Linked DNA regions of Myxosarcina sp. GI1. The main gene of each other region encodes a partner of the protein of the gene in region 2 in a complex. Links are inferred from orthologs where the notes say so. Each region holds a gene or a part of one and is shown on either strand. Other genes may lie near its edges. The genes, in order: atpC and KV40_RS17620.

Evidence for each region.
Region 1: the proteins of KV40_RS17620 (region 2) and atpC are in contact, whole or in part, in a cryo-EM structure (PDB 9ITS), measured with the Chloroflexus aurantiacus proteins. The link is inferred for Myxosarcina sp. GI1 from one-to-one orthologs. Residues at the interface, in WP_012258894.1 of Chloroflexus aurantiacus: Pro2, Arg9, Arg10, Arg12, Ser13, Val14, Asn16, Val17, Ile20, Thr21, Met24, Val27, Lys31, Arg34, Ala41, Thr42, Pro44, Tyr45, Arg48, Met49, Val52, Arg88, Leu90, Arg142, Asp145, Ala146, Lys148, Leu149, Val205, Asp206; in WP_012258892.1 of Chloroflexus aurantiacus: Glu6, Val8, Thr9, Ala10, Glu11, Arg12, Val13, Thr26, Lys27, Asp28, Pro39, Leu40, Met41, Thr42, Ile43, Phe66, Glu68, Val69, Leu70, Arg73, Thr75, Leu77, Ala78, Asp79, Arg102, Gln107, Arg110, Asp111, Leu114, Ala117.

Annotation. Positions count from the first base shown.
Region 1 is NZ_JRFE01000001.1:37,613-40,970, forward strand. What follows is about bases 1-2,824. They hold atpC (ATP synthase F1 subunit epsilon), read left to right. Parts: upstream 1-1,117; coding sequence 1,118-1,531; downstream 1,532-2,824. Other genes in these bases: atpD (F0F1 ATP synthase subunit beta), read left to right, coding at 1-953; KV40_RS00185 (30S ribosomal protein PSRP-3), read right to left, coding at 1,724-2,026; KV40_RS00190 (TIGR01548 family HAD-type hydrolase), read left to right, coding at 2,090-2,824. Outside these bases: more of KV40_RS00190, read left to right, coding at 2,825-2,890; KV40_RS32905 (transposase), read right to left, coding at 3,357-3,358. UniProt on the Escherichia coli protein: Produces ATP from ADP in the presence of a proton gradient across the membrane.
Region 2 is NZ_JRFE01000024.1:32,878-35,875, forward strand. It holds KV40_RS17620 (F0F1 ATP synthase subunit gamma), read right to left. Parts: upstream 1,973-2,998; coding sequence 1,028-1,972; downstream 1-1,027. Other genes in the region: purB (adenylosuccinate lyase), read left to right, coding at 1-917; atpA (F0F1 ATP synthase subunit alpha), read right to left, coding at 2,182-2,998. UniProt on the Escherichia coli protein: Produces ATP from ADP in the presence of a proton gradient across the membrane. The gamma chain is believed to be important in regulating ATPase activity and the flow of protons through the CF(0) complex.

The DNA.
Region 1 (3,358 bases), on a different replicon or contig from region 2:
AAACCGTTATTATGATGGAATTGATCAACAACATTGCCATTCAACACGGTGGTGTATCGGTATTTGGTGGCGTGGGCGAACGCACTCGTGAGGGGAACGACCTCTACAACGAGATGATCGAATCGAACGTAATCGATACTGAAAATCCAGAAAAATCGAAAATTGCCTTGGTATACGGGCAGATGAACGAACCACCAGGCGCGAGAATGCGTGTCGGTCTGTCGGCATTAACTATGGCGGAATACTTCCGCGATGTCAACAAACAGGATGTGTTGTTGTTTATCGATAATATCTTCCGTTTCGTACAGGCAGGTTCTGAAGTATCGGCTCTCTTAGGTAGGATGCCTTCTGCGGTAGGATATCAGCCTACTTTGGGTACCGACGTTGGCGACTTGCAAGAGCGCATTACTTCTACTAAAGAAGGTTCGATTACCTCAATTCAAGCAGTTTACGTTCCTGCCGATGACTTGACCGACCCCGCACCTGCAACTACTTTTGCTCATTTGGATGGAACCACAGTACTATCTCGTAACTTGGCTTCCAAAGGTATTTATCCTGCGGTAGACCCCTTAGATTCATCCAGTACTATGCTTCAGCCTAATATTGTAGGTGAAAAGCATTACAATATCGCTCGTTCGGTACAGTCTACGTTACAACGCTATAAAGAATTACAAGACATTATTGCTATCTTGGGTCTGGACGAACTATCTGAAGAAGACCGCTTGACAGTAGACCGCGCCCGTAAAATCGAGCGTTTCTTGTCTCAGCCTTTCTTTGTAGCTGAAGTATTTACTGGCGCACCTGGCAAATATGTAACTCTAGAAGAGACTATTGCTGGTTTTGAGGCAATTCTCAATGGCGAATTAGACGACTTGCCAGAACAGGCTTTTTATCTAGTAGGCAATATCGAAGAAGCTAAAGAGAAAGCAGAAAAACTAAAAGCTGAAGAATAAATGATTCTCAGCTAACAATAAGTAAGTAGTTAAGGCGTTCCCTAGGAACGTCTATACTTCTTTATTCGCTTGCAGGTAGTTATAAAAATAAAATTCTACCCGAATAATTAGCTTCATTATTAACTAATTGCTGATTCCTCGTTAAATACATATAACTAATAAACATGGCATTAAATTTAAAAGTCATAACCCCAGATAAAACTGTTTGGGACGATACTGTTGAAGAAATTGTTTTGCCTAGTACGACTGGACAGCTAGGCATTCTATCGGGTCACGCTCCCTTGTTAACCGCTTTAGATATTGGTGTGATGCGAATTCGTGCTACCAAAGAATGGAGCAATATAGCTCTATCTGGCGGTTTTGCTGAGGTGGATAACGATGAAATCAAAGTTCTCGTTAACGGCGCAGAGATGGGGGACAACATCGATAAAGAAACCGCTCGTAGCGAGTACGAAGAAGCTGAGGCTAAAGCGCAAGAGTTGGATAACAGTGATGATCGCGCTGCCAAACTACAGGCTACTAAAGCTCTAAAAAAAGCTAGAGCGCGTTTCCAGGCAGCAGGCGGAATGTCTCAGTAATTTTGTCACGATAAAATAATAAATAAATAGGGCAGAATATTTGCATCTGCCCTATCTTTTGAAAGCTTGCTACATATATCGATTAAGCTAAATCGAATAGTTGGCTCTTAAAGTTTGAGATTCCTCTACTTTGAAAGTAGCTCAAATCTCCAATTATTAATTGTTCCAATCGTTGCTTGCTGAAAACAGAGCTTAGTTGGTTCCAGTAAATACAACATCGGGAAACTTAGTCTGTGCTTGTGACATGGGAGTAGTTTTACCCCGTTCTTGCCAAAAGTTAATCACCTCTGTAGCTTTATTGAGGATTTGAATTCTTTCGGCTTCTTCTATCCAGTGCTTTGCTTCTAATTCATCTTTTAGCTGTTGCCAAGCATCATTTCGCGGCCAAAAAAAGTAAGCAGTTAGAGGGCTGGTTCCTTTCCCTACTACTTGATCGACTGCTACGGCAACATCTTTATCTAACCAAAGAACTTTTAATGTAAATCTTGACTCCAATTACGCCTCCAATTTTGAGTATAAATCTATTTATTCACTATATTCCATCTTTTATCTTACCTTATGAAACCAGACAAATTAACCGCAATTGTAATCTTTGATATTGATGGAGTGATTAGAGATGTCGGAAACTCCTATCGTAGAGCGATCGCCGATACTGTCGAACATTTTACCAGTAATGCCTGGCGACCGACTTTAGACGACATAGACTTATTAAAATCAGAAGGAATTTGGAACAACGACTGGAAAGTATCGCAAGAATTAACCTATCGTTATTTTGAAAGCATAGGTAAACTAAGAAGCGAAATCGCGCTCGATTATCCTGAAATTGTAAATTTTTTTCAGGGACGCTATCGTGGCAAAAATGCCGAGTGTTTTGATGGCTATATTACTCAAGAACCTTTATTGATTTCGGTCGATTACCTACAGAAATTGAGCGATCGCGCTATTGGTTGGGGTTTTTTTAGCGGTGCTACCAGAGGGTCAGCAGAATACGTTCTCAAGAAGCGATTGGGTTTAGAAGAGACTGTTTTAGTCGCTATGGAAGATGCACCGAGTAAACCCGATCCAACGGGATTATTTGCGGCGATCGCCCAAATTAATTTTAATTCTAGCTGTCCCGTATTTTATCTTGGCGATACGGTGGCAGATATGTACACTGTAGTCCGCGCCAGACAAATTAGAGCGCAACGTGATTGGATTGGTATCGGTATTCTACCGCCTCACGTACAATCGTCATCGAGTAAAAAAACGGCTTATACAGAAACTTTAGTAGAAGCAGGTGCGACGGCGGTGTTTGACAATGTAGAAGAATTTAACGTTAAAGCGATGGAGCAAACCCTCTCTCATTTAAAGAAAAATTGAGTAGTTAAGTTCAATGTTCGCGCTAATTAGTGAAGTAAAATTTTATACTGACAAAGATACAAATTTAAGTACAAAAAATTCGATCTGAGTGTAAATTCAAACAGAATAATTAATAACAGAAAACAATTCAACCAAGTATTTTGCTAAAAAACTAAGGATTCTTCCCCATAATTTAGTTAATTTGTAAAGTTTAGCTATATTAGTTTATAAGTTTTGATGAAAAATATCTAGTTATCTCAAGAAGCATAGATAATAAATTTAATACTAGATGTTCATTATTTACCTCATTACCAAGCGTGTTAGCAATAACACGCTTTTTTTTGCGGTTATATGAGATATTTAACTGAGATGATGGCTAAATGTGTGTTTGCGTAATTACTAAGAGACTGTTTGTAAATAAAAGATTAAGCAAGTTTTTCATTCCGAGCTAGACGTTTGGACATCAAATGAACCATTGCAATCTAAATT
Region 2 (2,998 bases):
AGGCACAGCAACACCGCTATACGGTAATGGTAGGGCGATCGCATGGTATTCATGCCGAACCAATTACCTTTGGCTTTAAGTTGGCGGGTTGGCTGGCTGAAGTGCTGCGAAATCGCGATCGCCTGGCAAAATTGAGTCGCGATATTGCTGTAGGTAAGATTTCGGGTGCGGTGGGGACTTATGCTAACGTCGATCCACAAGTAGAGGCGATCGCCTGTCAGAAGTTAGATTTAGAACCCGATACGGCTTCAACTCAGGTAATTTCACGCGATCGCCATGCCGAATTCGTGCAGCAGCTAGCGTTGCTATCGGCTTCTATCGAACGCTTTGCCGTCGAAATTCGCAACCTCCAGCGTACCGATGTTTTGGAAGTAGAAGAATACTTTTCTAAAAAGCAAAAAGGTTCTTCGGCAATGCCCCACAAACGCAACCCGATTCGTTCGGAAAGACTGACGGGAATGGCAAGAATCATTCGCGGTAACGCCGTAGCAGCTTTAGAAAATGTCGCTTTGTGGCACGAACGGGATATTTCTCATAGTTCGGTAGAACGGGTGATTTTGCCCGATAGCTGTATTTTGACTCACTTTATGCTGAGAGAAATCACCAACTTGGTCAAAAATCTGCTGGTATATCCCGAAAACATGAAGCGCAATATGAATGTCTATGGCGGGGTAATTTTTTCTCAACGAGTGTTGCTAGCTTTAGTAGAAAAAGGCATGAACCGAGAAGAAGCCTATCGCGTAGTACAAAATTGCGCCCATACTGCCTGGAATCAGCTAGAAGGTAACTTTCGTGCTTTAATCGAGCAAGACGATACGGTAAAGCAAAAGCTATCCGCATCAGAAATTGCCGCCTGTTTCGATCCCCAACATCATCTCAAGCATCTGGATGAAATTTATCAGCGTTTGGGAATTTAAAACCAAATTCTCTATCTTTTTATGGTAGAGCGATCGCTAGATAGTAAAAAAACGCCTAGTAAAATTCTAGACGTTTTAAACTTTAATTCAAAAATCGAGCAAATTATCAATCATAGAGCTTCAGCACCCGAAACTACCTCTAAAATTTCTTGAGTAATAGCAGCTTGTCTGGCTTTGTTGTATGAGAGAGTAAGATCTTTCATCAACTCAGTGGCGTTATCACTAGCATTGTTCATTGCTGTCATTCTAGCTGCAAGTTCGCTAGCTGCCGCCTCTTGTAAAGAACGCAAAAGCTGGTTATTAAGGTAAAGAGGCAGTAAAGAATCGAGAATTTGTACGGGGTCTTGCTCGAAAATTGTGTCTCTGGGGAAAGTTTGCATTTCGCTGCTAACTTTTTCTCGTTCGACATTAAATTCACCGCCTCTAGTAGTCAGGCGGAAAATTTCGTCATCTTTTACTTCCAGTCCTTGGGGAGTTAGTGGCAGTAGGGTTTGAATTACAGGACGAGAACTAATTAAGGAAACAAACTTAGTGTAAACTAGCTCGACTCTATCTACCGTTTCTGATAAAAACAAAGATAGTAGTTCGTCGGCAACTGAAGATGCTTCCGCTGCGGTAGGAATTTGTTCTAAGTTTACAAAGGTTTTGTTAATTGGAACATTACGTCTTCTAAAATGTTGAACCGCTTTGCGACCGATTAAGACGTAGGTATATTCAACTCCTTCTTTCTGTAGTTCTTTGGCTCTCTGTTCGGCTCGTCGAATTACGTTGGCATTATAACCGCCACACAAACCGCGATCGCCAGTAATTACTAACAGGGCAACTTTGCTTACTTCTCGTTGCTCGAAAAGAGGCAAATCGACATCTTCAAATCTCAGTCTGTCTTTAAGGTTGTACAACACTTCTGCCAGACTGTCGGCAAAAGGACGGGTGGAATTAACTTGTTCTTGAGCGCGACGTACCTTAGCTGCTGCTACCAGGCGCATGGCTTCGGTAATTTTTTTGGTATTTTTTACTGAAGAGATGCGATCGCGAATCGCTTTAAGATTGGGCATTTTTTGTATTTTCCGATCGGTATTCAACTTACTTGGCGAGGAAGCAAGGGAGCAGGGGAGCTTCGCTGCGCTAGGGTGCAAGGGAGGTTTTCAAAAAAAAGAAGAAGCAGAATAAACACGTCTGACTCAAACTTTCTTTCTCACCTCAGCACCTGCACCTCCGCCCAATCCCTTCTTTTAGCTAACGTCTTCCTTCTTACTTCATCAGCTTAGGCTGCTGCCTTGAAGGTTTGCTTGTATTCTTTAATACCTTCTTTGAGGAGATTTTCAGCTTCGTCAGTTAGCACTTTTTCTGAAGAAATAATCTCCATGTATTTGCCTTTGTTATTGTCGAGATATTCTCGCAGACCCTTGGCAAAATCGCTTACTTTTTCTACATCAATATCGTCTAAATAGCCGTTAAGACCAGAGTATACTACTGCCACTTGTTCGGCTACGGATAGAGGTGAATTTTGATCCTGTTTGAGAATCTGACGCAAACGCTGTCCTCTCGCTAACTGATTTTGAGTAGCGGCATCCAAATCAGAAGCAAATTGAGAAAAAGCTTCTAGTTCGGCAAATTGAGCCAGTTCCAGCTTGAGTTTACCTGCAACTTTCTTAATTGCTTTGGTTTGAGCCGCAGAACCTACGCGAGATACCGAAATACCTGCATTGATGGCAGGACGAAAGCCAGCGTTAAATAGGTCGCTAGAGAGGAATATTTGTCCGTCGGTAATGGAAATTACGTTGGTGGGAATGTATGCCGATACGTCACCCGCTTGAGTTTCGATGATTGGCAGAGCGGTCATGCTGCCGCCTCCTAAATTGTCGTTGAGCTTGGCAGCGCGTTCTAAGAGACGGGAGTGAAGATAGAATACGTCTCCAGGATAGGCTTCGCGACCAGGGGGACGACGTAGCAAGAGAGACATTTGACGATAAGCCTGTGCCTGTTTGGTCAAGTCATCGTAGATTACCAAAGTAGCTTTACCTTTATACATAAAGTATTCGGCGATCGCCGCACCAGTGTAGGGCGCGAGATACTGTAGG